3 regions of the Mesorhizobium sp. M7A.F.Ca.ET.027.02.1.1 genome follow, and region 1 is predicted to be linked to each of the others. Evidence: predicted binding sites of a transcription regulator. Region 1 holds the regulator's gene; each other region holds the start of a gene.

Region 1 (4,629 bases):
AATCGGCATGGTCGCCTTCGTCGCCGATCCACCGACGACGCCTTTCGATCCGGCCACCGCGCTGCCGGTGCAGATCTATATGTGGGCGAACGAGGCCGAGCGCGCCTTCGTCGAGCGCATGTCGGGCGCGATCATCATCCTGCTCGTCTTCCTCATGGCCATGAACATCACCGCGATCGTGCTTCGGCGTCGGTTCGAGCGGCGCTGGTAGAAAAAAGGCATTTTGGTATGAACATCATGACCGAACAGTCCCTTGAAAATGCAGTGGGCGATAAGATGAACGCCAAGTCGAACGAAGTGATCAAAATGCGCGGCGACAAGGTCGGCGTGTTCTATGGCGAGAAGCAGGCGCTGTTCGATGTCAATCTCGACGTCCGCCTGAATCAGGTGACGGCGCTGATCGGCCCCTCCGGCTGCGGCAAGTCGACCTTCCTGCGTTGCCTCAACCGCATGAACGACACCATCGATTCCGCGCGGGTAACCGGCAAGATAACGCTCGACGAAGAAGACATCTACGACAAGAACATCGATGTCGTCGAACTCAGGGCGCGCGTCGGCATGGTGTTTCAGAAACCAAATCCGTTCCCCAAGTCGATCTACGAGAACGTCGCCTATGGCCCGCGCATCCACGGATTGGCCAAGCGCAAGGCCGACATGGATCAGATCGTCGAGTCGAGCTTGAAGAAGGCGGCGATCTGGAACGAGGTGAAGGACCGTTTGCAGGAACCTGGCACGGGTCTTTCCGGTGGCCAGCAGCAGCGTCTGTGCATTGCACGCGCCATCGCCGTGTCACCCGAGGTGATCCTGATGGACGAACCGTGTTCGGCGCTCGACCCGATCGCCACTGCTCGCGTCGAGGAACTGATCGACGAACTGCGCCAGAACTATACGATCGTCATCGTCACCCATTCGATGCAGCAGGCAGCGCGCGTGTCGCAGCGCACCGCGATGTTCCATCTAGGCTATCTGGTCGAGGAGGGCGCCACCGACAAGATGTTCACCACCCCCGACGACAAACGCACCCAGGACTACATCACCGGCCGGTTCGGCTGAGCTCAGGCATATGAGGGACGAAGATCATGGGTGAACATACCGTTGCATCTTTCGATGAGGATCTGGAGCAGATCAGCCAGCTGATCCGCGACATGGGCGATCTCGCCCGCTCGATGGTCAGTGGCTCGACCAAGGCTTTGCTCAATTCGGACAATGCGCTGGCGCAGCGCGTGGTTTCCGACGATGCCATCATGGATGCCCGCCAGCGCGAGCTGGACGATCGCGCCATCACGCTGATCGCCAAGCGCCAGCCAATGGCCAACGATCTGCGTGCGGTGGTCGGTTCGATCCGCATGGCCGGCGACCTCGAGCGCATCGGCGACCTTGCCAAGAACATCGCCAAGCGCGTCGGCACTGTCGGGCTGAGCGTCACGCCGCACGATCTTTCGCATTCGATCGACGCGATGGCGCAGCTGGTGCTGATCCAGGTGCAGGGGGTCGTCGACGAGTATGCCGCCGCTGACGCGGCAGCACTTGCCACGCTCAGAAACAATGATGAACGCATCGACGTCAAATACACCTCGGTGTTCCGCGAGCTGCTGACCTACATGATGGAAGATCCCCGCAACATCACGGCGTGCACGCACCTGTTGTTTTGCGCCAAGAACCTCGAGCGGATCGGCGACCACGTGACCAACATCGCCGAAAATGCCTACTATGTTTTGACCGGCACGCAGCTGCCAGCCAATCGTCCGAAGCAGGACGAGACGGCAATGTCCGCGCCAGCGGCATAACAGGGGTGACCAGCCGATGATCGCACCACGCATCATGGTGGTGGAGGATGAGGAGCCGCTAGGCGTGCTGCTCCGCTACAATCTTGAATCCGAAGGTTACCAGGTCGAGGTGGTGACGCGCGGCGATGAGGCCGAAATCCGGCTGCAGGAGAACGTTCCCGATCTTCTGGTGCTCGACTGGATGGTGCCTGCGGTTTCGGGCATCGAACTCTGCCGGCGCCTGCGAATGCGTCCCGAGACCGAGCGGCTGCCGATCATCATGCTGACCGCGCGAGGCGAGGAAAGCGACCGCGTGCGCGGCCTGTCGACCGGCGCCGACGACTATCTGGTCAAGCCCTTCTCGACGCCAGAGTTCATGGCCAGGGTCAAGGCGCTGCTGCGCCGGGCCAAGCCGGAAGTGCTGTCCAGCGTGCTAAAGGTCGGCGATATCGTGCTCGATCGCGAGTCGCACCGTGTCTATCGCAAGAAGAGCGAGATCCGGCTTGGGCCGACGGAATTCCGCCTGCTCGAATTCATGATGCGCCATCCAGGCCGCGTGTTCTCGCGCAGCCAGCTGCTCGACAATGTCTGGGGCGAGACGATCTACATCGACGAGCGCACGGTCGACGTGCATGTCGGCCGGCTGCGCAAGGCGGTCAACAATGGCCGTATGCCTGATGTCATCCGCACGATCCGTGGGGCCGGATACGCCATCCGAGAGGACTGAACTCCCTCGTTTGAACTCACGCCACGTTCTTGCCGCCGAAACCGGATCTCGCCTGCACGCCCGGCGCAAAAATCTCCTGATCGACGAAGATCAGCGCCCGCATGGCGCAGCCCTCGCGGATCAGCGGCAGTTCGTTCGGCTCGGTGTCGAAGGAAATCGATTTGGAATGCTGGCCGCCGGCGGTCTGGGCAATCGCTTGCCGCAATGCCGGCTCGATCAGGTCGAAGGCGGCGGCGCTGACACCGACCATGGCGACCGGCGCCGGATCGATCAGCGCGAACAGGCTGCCGAGGCCGTAGCCGAGCGCTTCGCCGGCCTTGCGATAGGCTTCCCGTTCGGGTCCGTCACCTTCGCGGGCCGCGGCAGCCAGGGCGCGCATGTCGGCGTCGCTGACATCGGCAACGGGTTCTGCATTCTCGCCCATCTGCCTGGCGTTGCGCCAGATGGCGTAATTGCCCGCATAGGCTTCGACGCAGCCGCGCCGTCCGCAGCGACATAGCGCGCCGTTCGGCCGATGGATCATGTGGCCGAATTCGCCGCCCGAAGAATGGGTGCCGGTGAACAATTCGCCCTTCAGCACCAGTCCCATGCCGATGCCGTGCGACAAAAGGATAGCGATGAAATCGTCGCGGTAACGATCGGGGTCGCGCCAGCGCAGCGCCACCGCCATCATGTTGCAGTCGTTCTCCATTATGGCAGGGATGCCGAACTGGTCTTCGAATATGTCAGCGAAGGCGATGTCGGTGTGCGGCGTGATCGGCGACCACAGCATGGCGCGGGCACGGGTGTCGGTGATGCCCTGGATGGCCAGCGCGATGCGGGCGATGCTGCGCACGTCCAGGTCGGGATCTGCCAGGCGGCGCCGCACGATGGCCGTGCATTCCCCGATCAGCGACTCGCGCGACATCGTCAGCGTGTCCAGCCGGCGCTGTTCCTCGGATATTACCTGGCCGGCATAGTCGATGACGGCGACGGAGAGGAAGTTCAGCGACAGCACCACGGTCATTACCGCGGCCGCTTCCGGATTGAGACTGAGGCCGACCTGCGGCCGGCCGCGTTTGAGTGAGCCGGCCTCGCTCGGCTTGCTTTCGGTCAGGATGCCTTCGACGATCAGGTCCGATGAAATCGCCGAGATGGTCGAATGGCTGAGGCTTGTGGTCGCGGCGATCTCGGTTCGCGACGGCTGTCCGGCGCGGCGCACTGCCGCGATCACCATGGCGCGGTTGCGGCGGCGCAGATCGTCGTGGCGGATTCCGACCGACATGTTCTTTCATATCCTCCCGGTCGCCGCGGTTCCTCCTGCCCCTGGAACGCTGTCGGTGACGCCGGTAAATACTGGCAGAAGCTGCAGGCCGTGTCATTTATTTATTCCGAGACTCGAAAAAAACTCGAAATGACATCAAAATCGATCAGAATCGATGTTGACAGCGTTCGGGCGTTGGCCCAGTATTTTTTCGAGGCTCGAAAAAATAGAGCCTCTGTGCCGGCCCTCGGGTCAGTTTGGTCGCGCCATACGCGGCGCAGGGAGGATAATATGAAAAGATTCACGGCCGCCATCCTGGCGGGTGCCGCCATGTCGCTGACGCTCGCGTCTGTCGCGCAGGCGAAGGACAAGGTCGTCGGCGTTTCGTGGTCCAACTTCCAGGAAGAACGCTGGAAGACCGACGAAGCCGCCATGAAGACGGCGATCGAGGCCGCTGGCGACAAGTACATCTCCGCCGATGCGCAGTCCAATCCCGGCAAGCAGCTTACCGATGTCGAAAGCCTGATCTCGCAGGGCGCTAATTCCCTGATCATCCTGGCGCAGGACGCTTCGGCCATCGGCCCGGCCGTGCAGAAGGCGCTGGACGAAGGCATTCCGGTCGTCGGCTATGACCGGCTGATCGAGAACAAGGACGTCTTCTATCTGACCTTCGACAACAAGGAAGTCGGCCGCATGCAGGCCCGCGAAGTGTTCAAGGTCAAGCCGGAAGGCAACTACGTCTTCATCAAGGGCTCCGGTGCCGATCCCAATGCCGACTTCCTGTTCTCGGGCTCGATGGAAGTGCTCAAGGAAGCCATCGACAGCGGCAAGATCAAGAATGTCGGCGAAGCCTACACGGATGGCTGGCTGCCCGCCAACGCCCAGAAGAACAT
Region 2 (7,162 bases), on a different contig from region 1:
GACCACCACCAGGCTGAACCGCAGGCGCTCGCTCAACAGGTTGATGACCCATGGCAGCGAAGCGACCGTAGAGCGTGTGGTGATGGCCACCATGAGAAGCGGCTGGCAGGTCTTGATCGTGGTCCAGTAGCTTCGTCGCGACCGGATGGCGATAATGGCAAAGGCCCCGGCAACGAATATGAGGCAGGAAAGACCCATAACCAGCAGGTAACCGCCCATCAGCGTGAGCGGCTTGGTTCCGGTCGACGCGGTCTGGTCCGCGATCAGGATGAAAGTTGCAAAGGGCAACCCCCAGATGAACCAGTTGGTGAGCACCGTGCAGGCCCGGTAGACCGCGTTGAGCGCCTGGGTCAGGCTCATGGACGAAGGCTGGGGAATCTTCCCCATCGCGAGCCCGAAAAGCAGGCAGAACAGCAAAACCTGGATGGTCTGGCCCGAGGCCAGCGCGTTGAAGACGTTGTTCGGCACCAGGTCGAGCAGGATCGAGTGCCCGCCATTGGGGTCGCCATTGGAGGGCGGCGGCTGGAACGGGAAGGCGAGATCGGTGGACACGCTGCCTTGCGAATTGATGAACTCGCCAAGCTCGATGCGCGACTGCGGATTCTCGATCTGGCCCGGCTGCAGGATCAGCGACAAGGTGCCGCTCACCAGCACGCTCAGGAACGACACGACCAGCACGGCCATACCCACCTTGCCGAGGTAGCGGACCGATTTGGGATCCTGGACCATTGCCGTGATGGAGAAGATGACCGACGAGACCAAATAGGGCAGGACGACCATCTTGAGGAAATTCAGGTAGAGCTGTGCGACAGGGCTGATCGCATGGGCAAAGTCTGGATAGTAGAGGCCGCACAATATCCCTGCAGCAATCATCACAATCGTCGTCACCGGAGATCGCAGGATGCGGCTTGCCGCGAGGCGCCAGTCGAAAGGCAGGGGTCCGGCTACCTCGGAGATGGCCATGTCAGGCTTTGCTCCCCAGGCGATAGCGGGCGATGATCTCATCCGTGTTGAGAATCTGCTGACCCCGCGCGAGATCGAGATAGAGATCGACAAAGGCCGCGAGGTGCGGATTGTCGGGCCGCACGCCGACTGCGATCGTATCGACCTTGTCGGTCAGCGTGATCGAGCGCGCGACGACCGTCATCGACGGATCGTCGACCATCAGCTTCTTGATCTCGAAATCATCGCGATAGGCCATGTCGATCGTCCCGTTTCGGATCGCATCGATGATCAGATCCCAGCTTGCCAGGCGGTGGATTTGCGCATGCGGGAAGGTCGTGGCCGCATAGGTGGCGAATGAAGAGCCCCCGATCACGCCAAGATCGCCTGAGAAATCACGGACGATCTGTTCGGCCGGTTTGCCTTGCGCGATACGCGCCAGGTTGAGGCGGTTGGCGATCAGCCCTTGCCGCAGCATGGCGTAGGGGCGGGAATAGATGATCGACCGGCCGCGCTGAAGCGTCCGGCTGAGCTTGCCAATCGCCATGTCGGCCTGTCCGGAACTGACCTGACTGACGATATCGTCGAACGTTGCGGCGGATCGGTCGAATACCGGCTCGACGCCAAGCGCCGCGGCGATGCCGTGGGCCAACTCCATGTCTATGCCATCGTCCCCCGACCCGTCGGCCGGAAAGAACGGATTGGAAGCGAAGGCCGGCATTGCGATGCGCAATGCATCGCCGCTCGCGATAGGTTGAGGGGCGTTCTCCGCCTGCTGTCCCGGAGTGCTGGCTGCGCGGGCTTGCGAGATCAGCAACCCGCCGCTCCCGGCCGCAAGCAGTGTACGACGTGTAACCGACATGCGCGTTCTCAATTAACCCGGGAAAGCTGCAACATGCACAACCCGCGTTAAACAAACGTATATATTACACTGAGCCTTTTTATGTATTGGACAAGCAGCTTAGCGCCACAAAATATCAGCACTGCCTAATATATTAGGAAAAGCGGAAGGATCGCGTTGCTTCCCGCCGGGCGATCGTCTGGATTGTCAAAACGTCTCGACCCAAGGCCGTAACTCAAGCTCCGAGCTCCAGGCGCTGCGATGCTGGCGATGGGTTGTGAGATAGGCCTCGGCGATGGCATCCGGCGACAGACGGCGGTCCTGTAGGTCGGGATCGGCTGCCTGTCCGGGCGGCGCGATCTGGCCGTCGATAATGAAATGGACGACGTGGATGTTCTGCGGGGCGAGTTCGCGGGCCATGGACTGCGCCAGGCCGCGCAGGCCGAATTTCGGCATGGCAAAGCCGGCCGAGCCGGGAAAGCCCTTCACACTGGCAGTGGCGCCGGTGAACAGGATCGAACCGGATCCCCGGACAAGCAGCCGGCGCGCCGCCTGCTGGCCGACCAGGAAGCCGCCATAGGCGCCGACCAGCAATGCCTGTTTGACCGCTTCCGCATCGAGCTCGGCGATCGGGCCGCGGGTGCGTGCGCTGGCGTTGAACACCACGAGCGCCAGCGTGCCGGCCTTGTCGGCGGTGTCGAACAGGCTGGCGACGGACGCAGCGTCGGCAACATCCGTCTCAACGGCCAGAGCACCGGTTTCGTCGATCAGAGCGCTGAGCTTCTCGACGTTGCGAGCGGCCAGAACCACGCGAATGCCTTCGCGGGTGAGAAGGCGCGCAAGCGAGGCGCTCAGACCAGCGCCCGCGCCTGCAATAACGGCCACATCGGATGAGGTCATGATTTTTCTCTCCTTGCGGATTTCGGCGGAAGCGTTTCGCCAGATCAGGCAAGGTCGCGCCTTCGCGGCCGGCAGGCAAGAGGTGGCATCGCTGCGGTTGTTGAGCCAGACGGCCGCAAACCGGCGTTGCGCGGTCCAGTATCGCCAGTGGCGCTACGAGGATAGGTCCGCCTCGGTACCGCGACCCCCGCCTCCACAGGGGCAAGGCTTGAACCTTGCTCACCAACCGGATCCATCCGACACGTGATTTCGACAGAGGAACCGTTTTGCTTCGTCAAGCGGTCGGCGACCTCATTAATGGGACTGGAGCATGGTCCCGAAAAGTGGGAAACGGTTTCCGGAAAGATCATGTTCGATAAGGAAACGATTATGGAACCAATCTGGGCCGTCGGCCTGATGACCGGCACGGTGCTGGACGGCAACATCGACGTCGCGCTGATCAAGACCGACGGCGAACGTATCGAGGATTTCGGCACCTACCGGCTGATGCCCTATCCTCCGTCGATCCGCTCCCTGCTGGAAGAGACGCTGACGGAGGCGCGGGCGTGGAACTTTGTCGGGCCGGAGCCGGCGATCTTCCACACCGCGGAGGAAGCCCTGACGCGTGCCCAGTCAGCAGCCGTCAAGGAATTGGTCGAAGGCTATGGCATGACGATGGCCGATATCGGCGTCGTCGGTTTTCACGGCCAGACCGTTCTGCATCGCGCGCCGCAGGTTGGACGGCTGGGCCAGACAAGGCAACTCGGCGACGGTGAGCTGATGCATGCCCTGTTGGGTACCAAGGTCGCATACGATTTCCGCTCGGCCGACATGCGCGCCGGGGGGCAAGGCGCGCCGCTGGCCGCAGCCTATCACACGGCGTTGATGCGCGGCGCCGGCGCCAATGGCGAGGTGGCCGTACTCAATCTCGGCGGCGTCGCCAACATCACCTGGTGGGATGGCGCCGACAATGTCGTTGCCTTCGACACCGGCCCCGCCAACGCGCCGCTGAACGATTTCATCAAGTCGAAGGGGCTCGGCGAGATGGACCGCGACGGCGCGCTCGGCGGTGCGGGCAAGGTGGACGAGGCGCGGCTGGCCAAGCTGCTGCAGCACCCCTATCTCACCAAGCCCTATCCCAAATCGCTGGACCGTTTCGACTTCGGCGCCGCCATGGCGGAAGGGCTGGATGCGGAGGATGGCGCGGCACTGCTGACCGCCTTTACCGCTGGAGCCGTCGGCAAGGCACTCGACCTCTTACCAAGCCGTCCGAAAAAACTGGTGGTCAGCGGCGGCGGCCGCCACAACCCGACCATGATGGCGATGCTGACCAGCCGTGCCGGCGTCGAAGTGGTGCAGGCCGAGAGCCTCGGCTGGAGCGGCGATGCGGTCGAGGCGGAGTGTTTTGCCTTCCTCGCGGTGCGCGTGCTGCGCGGCCTGCCAATCAGTTTTCCGAGCACGACCGGCGCACCGCGGCCGATGCGGGGCGGAAAACTCGCCAGTTAGAGCCTCTTCCATCCCGGAAGCGGGATGGTCTCTATCTCAGTGTTTGAGGATGACCTTTCCCGCCCGGCCGACTTTCAGGCGATGCGGCTTTTTGCTCAGGTTTTGCAGTCGAAAGGTCTTCGGAATAGTCGAAAAGCTTTTCCGCCGGGACCCACTGTCATCCAACCGTTAAGAAGAATTAATACAAGACAACAGCGATCTTGTTTTCAGCTGACGCCTCATTTCGCAGGCGTATGGCCATTGATGCGCGCCTACATAGCGGCGGCAGTATAGTTGGGATTCAATTTATGTTGTCAGCAGGTTTAGCCTTATTGCGCGGTGCACGGCCGACGGTTTCGGGGGCGGCAGCTGCGCTCGCCCTTGCAATCATCGGGGCCATGATCGGATCCGCTGCGCGGGCTGAGCCCATTCGCGGTGCGGGGTCGACACTGGCCGCGCCGATCATCGGCAAGTGGGCAACGACATACAAGGCTGCACGCGCCGACGGCGGCGACTTCTTCACGCTGGACTGGACCGTCGATTATGAACCGGTCGGATCCCTTGCCGGCCTGATGCGGCTTGCGCAGCCCGAACTGGATTTCGCCGCCACGGATGTTCCCGTGCCGGCTGATGATCTCGCCAGGAACGGCCAGCAGCAATTTCCGATCGTCATGGGCGGGATCGCGGTGGTCGCCAATCTCGATGGCCTGCCGGAGCAAGGTCTGCGCCTCTCCGGCCCGGTGATCGCCGACATCTATCTGGGCAAGATAAAGTCCTGGTCCGATCCTGCGATAAGGGTGCTCAATCCCGACATAGCCCTTCCCGATCTCGCCATCAGCGTCATCCACCGGCAGGACGGTTCGGGCTCAACCTATGTCTTCACCGAGTTTCTGTCATCGACAAGCGAAGACTGGAAGACGAAGCCTGGAGCCGACACTCTGATCGACTGGCCGCTCGGGACAGGCGCGGAAGGTACGCAAGCGCTTCTTCGTGCCGTGGCTGCGAGCAAGGGGGCGATTGCCTACGCCGAATACGGCCAGGTTCTTCGCGCCGGCCTTCCCTTCGCAGCGGTCCAGAACAAATCCGGCAAGTTCGTCAAACCGGACCCGCAGGGCGTGCAAGCAGCGGCCACCTCCGTCGCCTGGGGGGAAACGACCGACTTCTTCGCCTCCCTCACCAATCGCAGCGGAGATGGTGCGTACCCGATCAGCACGGCGGTGTTCGCCGTTGTCCAGGTCGCGGGGCGTTCGGAACATCGCTATCGCCGCGTGCATGATCTTTTCCGGCTCGCCTTCGCGCAAGGTGCCGGCGACGCCACCGCACTCGGCTATGTGCCGCTGCCGAAAGCGCTCATTGGCCAGATCGAACAGTATTGGGCAAGGCAATTGCCGGTCGGAAACTGACCCGAACGAAAGCTGCCTTGCGCAGCAACTGAACTTCATACCGCGTCGTCGTGGCGACTTGTTGGGGGCCTGCCTGAAATGGACATAGATATCTTCAAGGACATCCTCGTGCCGGTGATCGGCGGCTTGGGCATCTTCATGCTCGGTCTGGATTTCATGGCAAACGGCATCCAGGCGCTGTCGGTCAACCGGATGCGCGACTTTCTCGCCAAGGCAGCCGGTACGCCGGTCAAAGGCGTGCTGGCGGGAACGCTGATCACCGGCGTCATCCAGTCGTCGACGGCGATGAGCGTCATGGTCGTCGGGCTGGTCAATGCCGGTGTCATCGCCCTGCGGCCGGCGATCAGCGTGATCATGGGCGCCAACATCGGCACCACGCTCGGCAACGGGCTCATCGCCCTGCCGCTCGGTCCGCTCGGATTGATCCTGGCCGGCGTGTTCTCGCTGGTCTACTGCTTCGCCAAAAGCGAAAAGGTGAAGAACATAGCGCTCGCCTGCATGGGTTTCGCGCTGATCTTCTACGGCCTCAACCTGATGACCGGCGGCCTGCGTCCGCTTCGCAACCTGCCGGAAGTCATGGCGCTGCTGCAGACGCTGACGGCCGACTCCTACCTCAACCTTTTCAAATGCGTGTTCATCGCCGCCGGCGTGACCGCCATGATCCACTCGTCCTCGGCGACGATCGGCATCGTCATGGGCCTTGGCGCGGCGGGCATTCTCGACTGGACAACCGCCGTCGCCTTCTCGCTCGGCGCCGATCTCGGCACCACGATCACATCCTGGATGGCTTCCCTCAACCTTTCGAAGAACGCCAAGCGGACCGCCTATGCGCATATCTCGTTCAATATCATCGGGGTGTGCATCACCATCCCTCTGTTCTTCGTCTCCATCCAGGTGCTGGAATGGGCCATGCAGTTCTTCGGCGGCGATCCGGCCGTTCCGGTGATTGTCGACGGCAAGGAGACCTTCCCCCTGGTGCCGGTCGCGGTCGGCCTCTACTCGACCTTCTTCAACGTCTTCAACACAGTGCTGCTGTTCCCGTTCATCGGCGTGTTCGAGCGGGTGCTATCGCGTGTCGGCCACACGGATGCCGACGACGCGGAGGATTTCTCGACGCCGAAATTCCTCGACCGCAAACTGGCCAGCGATTTTGCCAAGGCCATTCCCGCCGTGCAGCAAGAGACGGCCCGCCATCTGGAGGCCGGCGCCATGTTCCTCGACATCGCACGCTCTTCCAAGAAGGCGCCGTCGGATCCGGGCGAGCACTATCTGGCGACCGACATCCTCAGCCGCGATATCCGCGCCTACACCGCCGCGCTGATGAAGGAGGATCTGCCTTACGAACAACTCGATCTGATCGCCAGCCTGATCGAGGAAGCCGACTTCACGGCCGCCCTGACGGAATCGATGCATCAGGTGGCGCGCCGCGTCAGGCGCGAGAAGTTCAGCAACCCGGCGCAAGCCATCGTCGACGTCGCGCTGAACAAGCTCGACACGTCGCTGCGCGAAATCTTGCCTACTTACGGAATTTCCAGCCCGCAGATGCCGGCCGGCCATGTAAATCTGCCCGGGGTCGAGGAACTGCGTGCCCGCACGCTGGCGCTCGGACCGA
Region 3 (7,162 bases), on a different contig from region 1:
GCCGGTGTGCCGAGCGTGTTGAGAATGGCGTCGACCCAGATCCAGCCGCAGACCGCGAGGATAACGGAAACAAGGAAGAAGAACGTCGCGCTGGTGCCGACGATGCGGCGCGCCTCGGGCAGGTCGCGGGCACCGACCGACTGGGCCACCAGGATGGTGGCCGCCATGCCGATGCCGAACACGGTGCCGAGGATCAGGAACAGGACGAGGTTGGCGTTGGAGGTGGCGGTCAGCGCCGATTCGCCGAGGAAACGGCCGACCCAGACGGCGTTGATCGAACCGTTGAGCGACTGCAGCACGTTGGAGCCGAGCACCGGCAGAGCGAACAGCAAGAGCGTGCGCGGGATCGGGCCGCTGGTCAGGTCGCCGGTGCGCCGGCGCGGGGGATTTTTTTCGTCCATGGCGGGCAGCTCGGCGAAGGTTTGTTTCAAGTCGCGTCCGCGATGATTGCCGATACAACGGAACACAGGTTGTGCCTTGATCTAATCATGTTCTCAAAGCTTCCGGAATGGGATATTGATCCTCGATGCGTGGGGCCGCATTCCTATCAGATCTTGGATAAGCCGGGGGGGTCATGTCCGATATTCCGCTGTTTTCTGTGCGCCTGAACCGGCGCGCGTTTCTCGGCGCATCCGCTTTGGGCGCCCTGGCTGTTTCGGCGTGTACAACAACAGACGTGGCGCCGCCGCCGCCGGATGCAGCACCGCCGAGCGATCCGGCTTTCGGCGATGCCGCAAGCATGTATGCGGCGCGTGTCGACGAGGGCTATCAACTGCCGGCAATCCCGGTTGCCAAGGTCGATCCGAAATTCGTGCGCCAGATCGTGGCTGATCCGACCGGGGAGAAACCCGGCACGATCGTCGTCGATACGTCTGAGCACTTCCTTTATCTGGTGCGCGACGGCGGCACAGCTATCCGCTATGGCGTCAGCCTTGGCAAAGCCGGTTTCGGATGGACCGGCAGCGCCGTGGTCCAGGCGAGGAAGAAGTGGCCGGTCTGGACGCCGCCGCCGGAGATGATCCAGCGCCGGCCGGAACTGGCGAAATACAAGGACGGCATGCCGCCCGGCCCGCAGAGCCCGTTGGGCGCCCGCGCGCTGTATCTGTTCCGCGACGGCAAGGACACGATGTACCGGCTGCACGGCACGCCGGAGTGGGATTCCATCGGTAAGAACGCTTCGTCGGGCTGCGTGCGCTTCATGAACCAGGACATCATCGACCTCTACGGCCGCGTCAACGGCCCCGCTCAGGTCTTCGTGCGTCCCAACCTGTCGGCCGCCGGCAAGATCATGGCCGTGTCGAGCAGAACCGCCGAGCCGATCGATGCGGGCGTCCCGAAGGACGCGGAGTTCTTGAAGTAAGCCTTCTCAATCAATCTGCCTGAAAAACACCAGCAATAGTGCTCCGGGCGGACGCGCCAAGCGCGCCCGCCCGTGCAGTGGTCGTTACTTCTTGGCCAGTCCCGGCAGCGTGACCTGATAGACCAGGAACATGGTGTCGACATTGGCGCCGTCTTCGGCCTTGTAGGGCGCGCCGACCTGAAAACCGTCCTGGGCGAGGAAGTCGTTGTCGTTGGCGACGAACAGGAAGTAGTCGTCGGGCAGCTTCTCATCGAGCACGCTGACCACCGACATCGCCTCCCACTTCTCGGAAAGGTTGTCCTGGTCGTTGGGCGCGCCATTGTGCAGGCCGAAGCGGCCGAGCTCGGCACTGTCGTTGATGTCGATGAATGGCGTCAGCTTGGCCGGTGTCACCGATGGGTCGACCACGCCCTTGGGGGCGACCGGCTTGTCAGCGGCGTCGAAGGCGCCGCCGGCGATGTCGGTCGCGGTGGATAGGTCGACGACGTTGACCTGGCGATATAGCGAGGCGTCGCCCTTCAGGCCCTGGCCGTTGCCGCTGTCGCGCGCCAGCATCAGGAAGCTCTTGTCGGAGAGCGCCACGATCTCGCTCTGCGCGGCGACCTTGGGCTTGCCCTTGGCATCCTTGAACACCGGCAGCGGCACGACATATTCGTGCGCCAATTTGAGATGGGCGAGGTCGGACGTGTCATAGACCAGCGCCCTGGTGTTTTGGCGGGTCGAGCCGGAATCGCCGCCGTCCTGCCTGGCCGCCGACTGCAGCACGGCGATCAGGAACTTGCCGTCGGGCGTCATCGCCATGCCTTCGAGGCCTTGATTGTTCTGGCGGCCGGTGTCGGGATCCTTCGGATCGGGCTCGGCGGCACCGGGTCCCGGATTGTCCGAGGCGAAGTTCGGCGTGCCGTGGCGCATCGGCACCAGCGCAGCCGGTGGCTGGGTTGCCGACAGCAGATGCCCGTCGGCGGAAAACCGGTAGATGTTTGGGCCGTATTCATCGGAGATGAACATCGAGCCGTCGGGCAGCCGCACGATGGCTTCGTTGTCGAGCGCCAGCTTGCCATTGTCGGCTTGCGGCAGGATCGGCATGTCGCCGCTTGCCGCGCGCACGCCGTTGAGCGGATCCAGGCCTGTGGCATCAGCCCCCTTGTCGTCGGTGAGAAGCATGGTGTCGGCGAGCGTTGCCTTGACGCCGGTCTGCTGCTGGCCGGCAGCAGGTGCCGCACCTGGTGCCACCGGGGTAAACTCGATGGCGACGGTGTTGAGGCGCGGCCGGTAGTCGGTGGTACCGACGACATTGTAGCCGCGATCCGGCAGCAGCCAGAGCGAACCCTTGTAGCCGGCGGCCTCATGCGTCCAGCCTGATGTGTCGATCGACATGCCCGAGCCCGAACCAAACGTCTCGCCGAACTTGTCGCGCTGAGCGGCCGGGATGCGGCCGACGCCGACCAGCCCTTTGTTGACAAAGCTCGTGCCGCCGACGGTCGCGGTGCTGTCGGCGAGCGCCGGCGTCAAGGCGGTGAACAAGGCCAGCGCGACGCCGAGCGACGCGGTTCGATACAGGTGTTTCATGGATAATCCTCTTTGTGACGGATGTGCCGGAGCGGCCGCGGGACGAAAAACTGAAAGAGGTGCGACATCGATGATGCCGCGCAAGCCTCCCCGAAACGCGGTCTACGGCGCGAACATGATGCTTGCGTGACAGCGCGCAGTGCATGCCGGCGGTCGACGAAAAACGATGCGCGCGCGCGGCACTGGACACTTATGTCCAGTGCATATATGCTCCAGCCTTCGGACTAACCGTGGAGGGGAAGCCTTGAAGTCGCACTACCGCGCAGTCGTCATCGGGGGTGGCGTGGTCGGGGCCTCGGTGCTCTACCACCTGACGCGATTTGGCTGGAGCGATGTGGCGCTGATCGAGCGCGCCGAACTGACGGCCGGTTCGACCTGGCACGCGGCGGCAGGCTTCCATGCGCTCAACGCCGACCCCAACGTGGCGGCGCTGCAGGACTACACCATCAATCTCTACCGCGAGATCGAGGCAGAATCCGGCTGGGATATCGGCCTGCACATGACCGGCGGCGTCAACATCGCCAGCGATCCCGCGCGCTGGGAGTGGCTGAAATCGGCCTGGGCGGTGTTCCAGTCGGTTGGCATCGAGACCGCGCGCCTTGTCACGCCCGACGAGATCAAGGCGATCTGCCCGATCGTCGACGTCACCGGCGTGCTTGGCGGCCTGCATGATTCCAACGAAGGCCATCTCGACCCGTACGGCACGACGCACGCCTATGCCGGCGCTGCAAAAAAGCGCGGCGCCGACATCATCCTGCGCAACCGGGTCGTCGAGCTGAAGGCGCGCGCCGACGGTCGCTGGGATGTCGTCACGGAGCAGGGCACCATCATCGCCGAGCATGTCGTCAATGCCGGCGGGCTGTGGGCAAAGCAGCTCGGCCGCATGGCCGGCGTCGACCTGCCGGTGACGCCGATGGAGCACCATTATTTCATCACTGAGGACATTCCCGAGATCGCGGCGCTGGACAGGGAAATCGGCATCGCCGTCGATCTCGACGGCTTTTCGTATCTCAGGCAGGAGCGCAAGGGCGTGCTGCTCGGCGTTTACGAGCAGAACCCGAAGCACTGGAACATGGATGGCGCGCCGTGGGACTACGGCATCGAGCTGATCCCGGAAGACATCGACCGCATCAGCCCCGAACTCGCCAAGGCGCATGAGCGCTTTCCTTGCCTGGCGACGGCTGGCATCCGCAAATGGGTCAACGGCGCCTTCACCTTCACGCCGGATGGCAATCCGATCGTCGGGCCGGTGCGCGGATTGAAGAACTACTGGGTCGCCTGCGGCGTCATGGCCGGTTTCAGCCAGGGCGGCGGCGTTGGCAAGTCGCTGGCCGAATGGATGATTTTCGGCGAACCGCAGGCCGACATCTTCGGCATGGACATCGCTCGCTACGGCGCCTTCGCCGCCAACCGGGAATATCTCAGGCAGACGACGCGCCAGTTCTATTCGCGCCGCTTCGTGATGACCTTTCCCAATGAACGACTGCCCGCCGGCCGGCCGCTGAAACGTCCGGGTGCCTATGACGGCATGAGCGCGGCGGGATGCGAATGGACGGCTTCCTGGGGGCTGGAAATCCCGGCCTATTTCGCGCCGATGGGATTTGCCGAGAACACGACGCTGCGGCGCTCCAACGCCTTCGACATCGTCGGCGACGAGGCGCTGCAGGTGCGGCGCGCCGCCGGTCTCGTCGATATCTCGGCCTATTCGCGCTATGCGGTGGCGGGGGCAGGTGCGGAAGCCTGGCTCGACCGGCTGCTCGCCTGCAGGCTGCCGAAGCCGGGGCGGGCCGGCCTGGCGCCGATGCTCGGTCATGACGGACGGCTGAAGGGCGACCTCACCGTCTTCAACTGGGGCGGCGGCAGCTATTGGCTGATGGGCTCCTACTATCTCCGGGAATTCCACATGCGCTGGTTCGAGAGCCATGCGGCTGAAGGCGTCACCGTCGACGACCTCTCCGACACGATGAGCGGCTTCCTGCTGACGGGGCCGAATGCGCGCAAGATACTGGAGCGAACGACGCATCAGGATGTGTCCGGCGCAGCGCTGCCGTTCATGGCCTGCGGCACATTCGACATCGGCATGGTGCAGGCGCGTGTAGCGCGGCTGTCTATATCAGGCGAGCTCGGCTACGAAATCAGTTGCCCCGTGACCATGCATGCCACTCTGCGCGAAACGCTGCTGGCGGCGGGCGAGGATCTCGGCCTTGCCGAAATCGGCTATTACGCGCTCAATGCACTGCGGCTGGAGAAGAGCTTCGGCATCTGGTCGCGCGAGTTCACGCAAGGCTACACGACGGGCCAGACCGGTCTCGACCGCTTCATCGCTTTCGGCAAGAGCGGCTTCATCGGCCGCGAAGCTGCCTTGAAGCAGCGGGAGGCCGGCGGCGGCCAATGCCTGGTGACGCTGGAAATCGATGCGCTCGACGCCGATGCCAGCGGCTTCGAGCCGGTCTGGCATCAGGGCCGGCGTGTCGGCTTCGTCACCTCGGGCGGCTATGGCTATACGGTTGGCAAGAGCCTGGCGCTGGCGCTGGTCGACCGCGATTTCGCAGGCGAGGGCACCGCGCTCTCCGTGCATGTCGTGGGTGAGGAACGGCCGGCGCGTGTCCTCGCGGCCTCGCCTTACGATCCCGAGGGCAAGGCAATGCGGCAATGAGGAGGATTTCCGATGGTCGATGACGCGGCACGGGACGGCAGGCGCGAACGCCGGCGTGGACGCACGGGCGAGGCCGGCAGCGAAAGCAGCCGCCGTCCCAATTACCATTCGCTGAAGAACCCATTCCTGCCGCAGCCGGTTTTTTCGGATGATCAGGTGGCTTCGATCCATGACACGGCGCTGCGTGTGCTGGAAGAGCTCGGCATCAAGGTGCTGCTGCCGCAGGCGCGTGAGCTTTTCGCCAGTGCCGGCGCCCTGGTCGATCCTGACACCGACATGGTGCGCATCGGCCGCGACATGGTGGCGGCGGCACTCGCCTCGGCGCCGAGATCGATCCACGCCCACGCCGGTTCGCGGGCCCGCGATCTGACGCTGGAGCTCGGCTCGATGACCTTCCTGGCCGGATGCGGGGCGCCGAACGTCACCGATCTCGAGCGCGGCCGGCGGCCGGGAACACTGGCGGATTTCGAGGATCTGATGCGGCTGGTGCAGCATTTCGACGTGCTGCACATGCTCGGTCCCTGCATCGAACCGCAGGATGTCGACAACCGCTTTCGCCACTATGCCGTCAACCGCGCGCAGCTGACGCTGTCCGACAAGCTCCCGTTCGTCTTCGCGCGCGGCACGCCGCAGGTCGAGGACGGGTTCGAGATGCTGCGGCTGGCGCGTGGCCTGTCGCAGGACGAGTTTCTGGCAAATGCATATTGCTACACCGTCATCAACACCAACTCGCCGCGCCAGCTCGACATCCCGATGGCGCAAGGCATCATCGATTTCGCGCGTGCGGGTCAAATCTCCGTCATCACGCCGTTCTGCCTGGCTGGCGCGATGGCGCCGATCACGGTCGCCGGCGCGCTGACGCTGCAGCATGCCGAGGCGCTCGCCGGGCTGACGCTGGCGCAGATCGTGCGGCCCGGCGCACCGGTCGTCTACGGCTCGTTCTCCTCCAATGTCGACATGAAATCCGGCGCGCCGGCCTTCGGTACGCCCGAGCACGTCAAGGCGACGCTGGGCGCCGGTCAGCTGGCGCGCTTCACCGGACTGCCGTGGCGATCGGGCGGCGGCAGTGCCGCCAACATCTCAGACGCGCAGGCCGCGCACGAGACGCAGTTCGCGCTGTGGGGCTCGGTGCTGGCCGGGGCGACGATGTGCATCCATGCCGCCGGCTGGCTGGAGGGCGGCCTCAGTGTCTCCTTCGAGAAACTGATCACCGACATCGAGGCGCTGCAGACGGTGGCTGAACTTTGCGCCGCGACGCCCGGCGATACCGATACGATCGGCTTCGAGGCGATCGCCGAGGTGCAGCCGGGCGGCCACTTCTTCTCGGCCGGCCACACCATGGCGCGCTACCGCACCGCCTTCTACGAACCGCTGGTGGCCGACTGGTCGAATTTCGGCAACTGGACGCAGAGCGGCTCGAAGACAGCGAGCGAGCGCGCCACCGGTGTCTGGAGGCGGGTGCTTGCCGATTTCGCACCACCGGCCTCGGCCGTCGCGACCTCAGGCATGCTGGACGAGTTCATCGCGCGGCGCACGGCAGAGGGCGGAGCGGCGCCGGTATCTTAAGGCTGGCTCTC

What was found. The regulator PhoB, encoded in region 1, activates phosphate uptake and scavenging genes when phosphate is short. The targets are predictions, from matches to a motif close to TGTCATNNANCTGTCAT.
Region 2: a site for PhoB is predicted at 4,324-4,340, ahead of pstS (phosphate ABC transporter substrate-binding protein PstS). Genes of this name have one in related genera too.
Region 3: a site for PhoB is predicted at 3,045-3,061, ahead of EN749_RS04685 (esterase-like activity of phytase family protein). Genes of this name have one in related genera too.

The regions. Positions count from the first base shown of each region.
Region 1 covers NZ_RZOL01000429.1:112-4,740, reverse strand. Annotated here, with positions in the region: partial or broken gene EN749_RS30420 (ABC transporter permease subunit) at 1-211, shown strand, start outside; gene pstB (phosphate ABC transporter ATP-binding protein PstB) at 229-1,053, shown strand; gene phoU (phosphate signaling complex protein PhoU) at 1,080-1,787, shown strand; gene phoB (phosphate regulon transcriptional regulator PhoB) at 1,804-2,493, shown strand; gene EN749_RS30400 (ROK family protein) at 2,510-3,757, opposite strand; partial or broken gene EN749_RS30395 (substrate-binding domain-containing protein) at 4,028-4,629, shown strand, end outside.
Region 2 covers NZ_RZOL01000186.1:2,081-9,242, forward strand. Annotated here, with positions in the region: gene EN749_RS20065 (cation:dicarboxylase symporter family transporter) at 1-963, opposite strand, end outside; gene EN749_RS20070 (transporter substrate-binding domain-containing protein) at 965-1,804, opposite strand; gene EN749_RS20075 (SDR family NAD(P)-dependent oxidoreductase) at 1,991-2,683, opposite strand; gene EN749_RS20080 (anhydro-N-acetylmuramic acid kinase) at 3,053-4,168, shown strand; gene pstS (phosphate ABC transporter substrate-binding protein PstS) at 4,546-5,550, shown strand; gene EN749_RS20090 (Na/Pi symporter) at 5,629-7,162, shown strand, end outside.
Region 3 covers NZ_RZOL01000022.1:2,301-9,462, forward strand. Annotated here, with positions in the region: gene EN749_RS04675 (MATE family efflux transporter) at 1-431, opposite strand, end outside; gene EN749_RS04680 (L,D-transpeptidase) at 575-1,360, shown strand; gene EN749_RS04685 (esterase-like activity of phytase family protein) at 1,445-2,929, opposite strand; gene EN749_RS04690 (FAD-dependent oxidoreductase) at 3,174-5,585, shown strand; gene EN749_RS04695 (trimethylamine methyltransferase family protein) at 5,598-7,151, shown strand.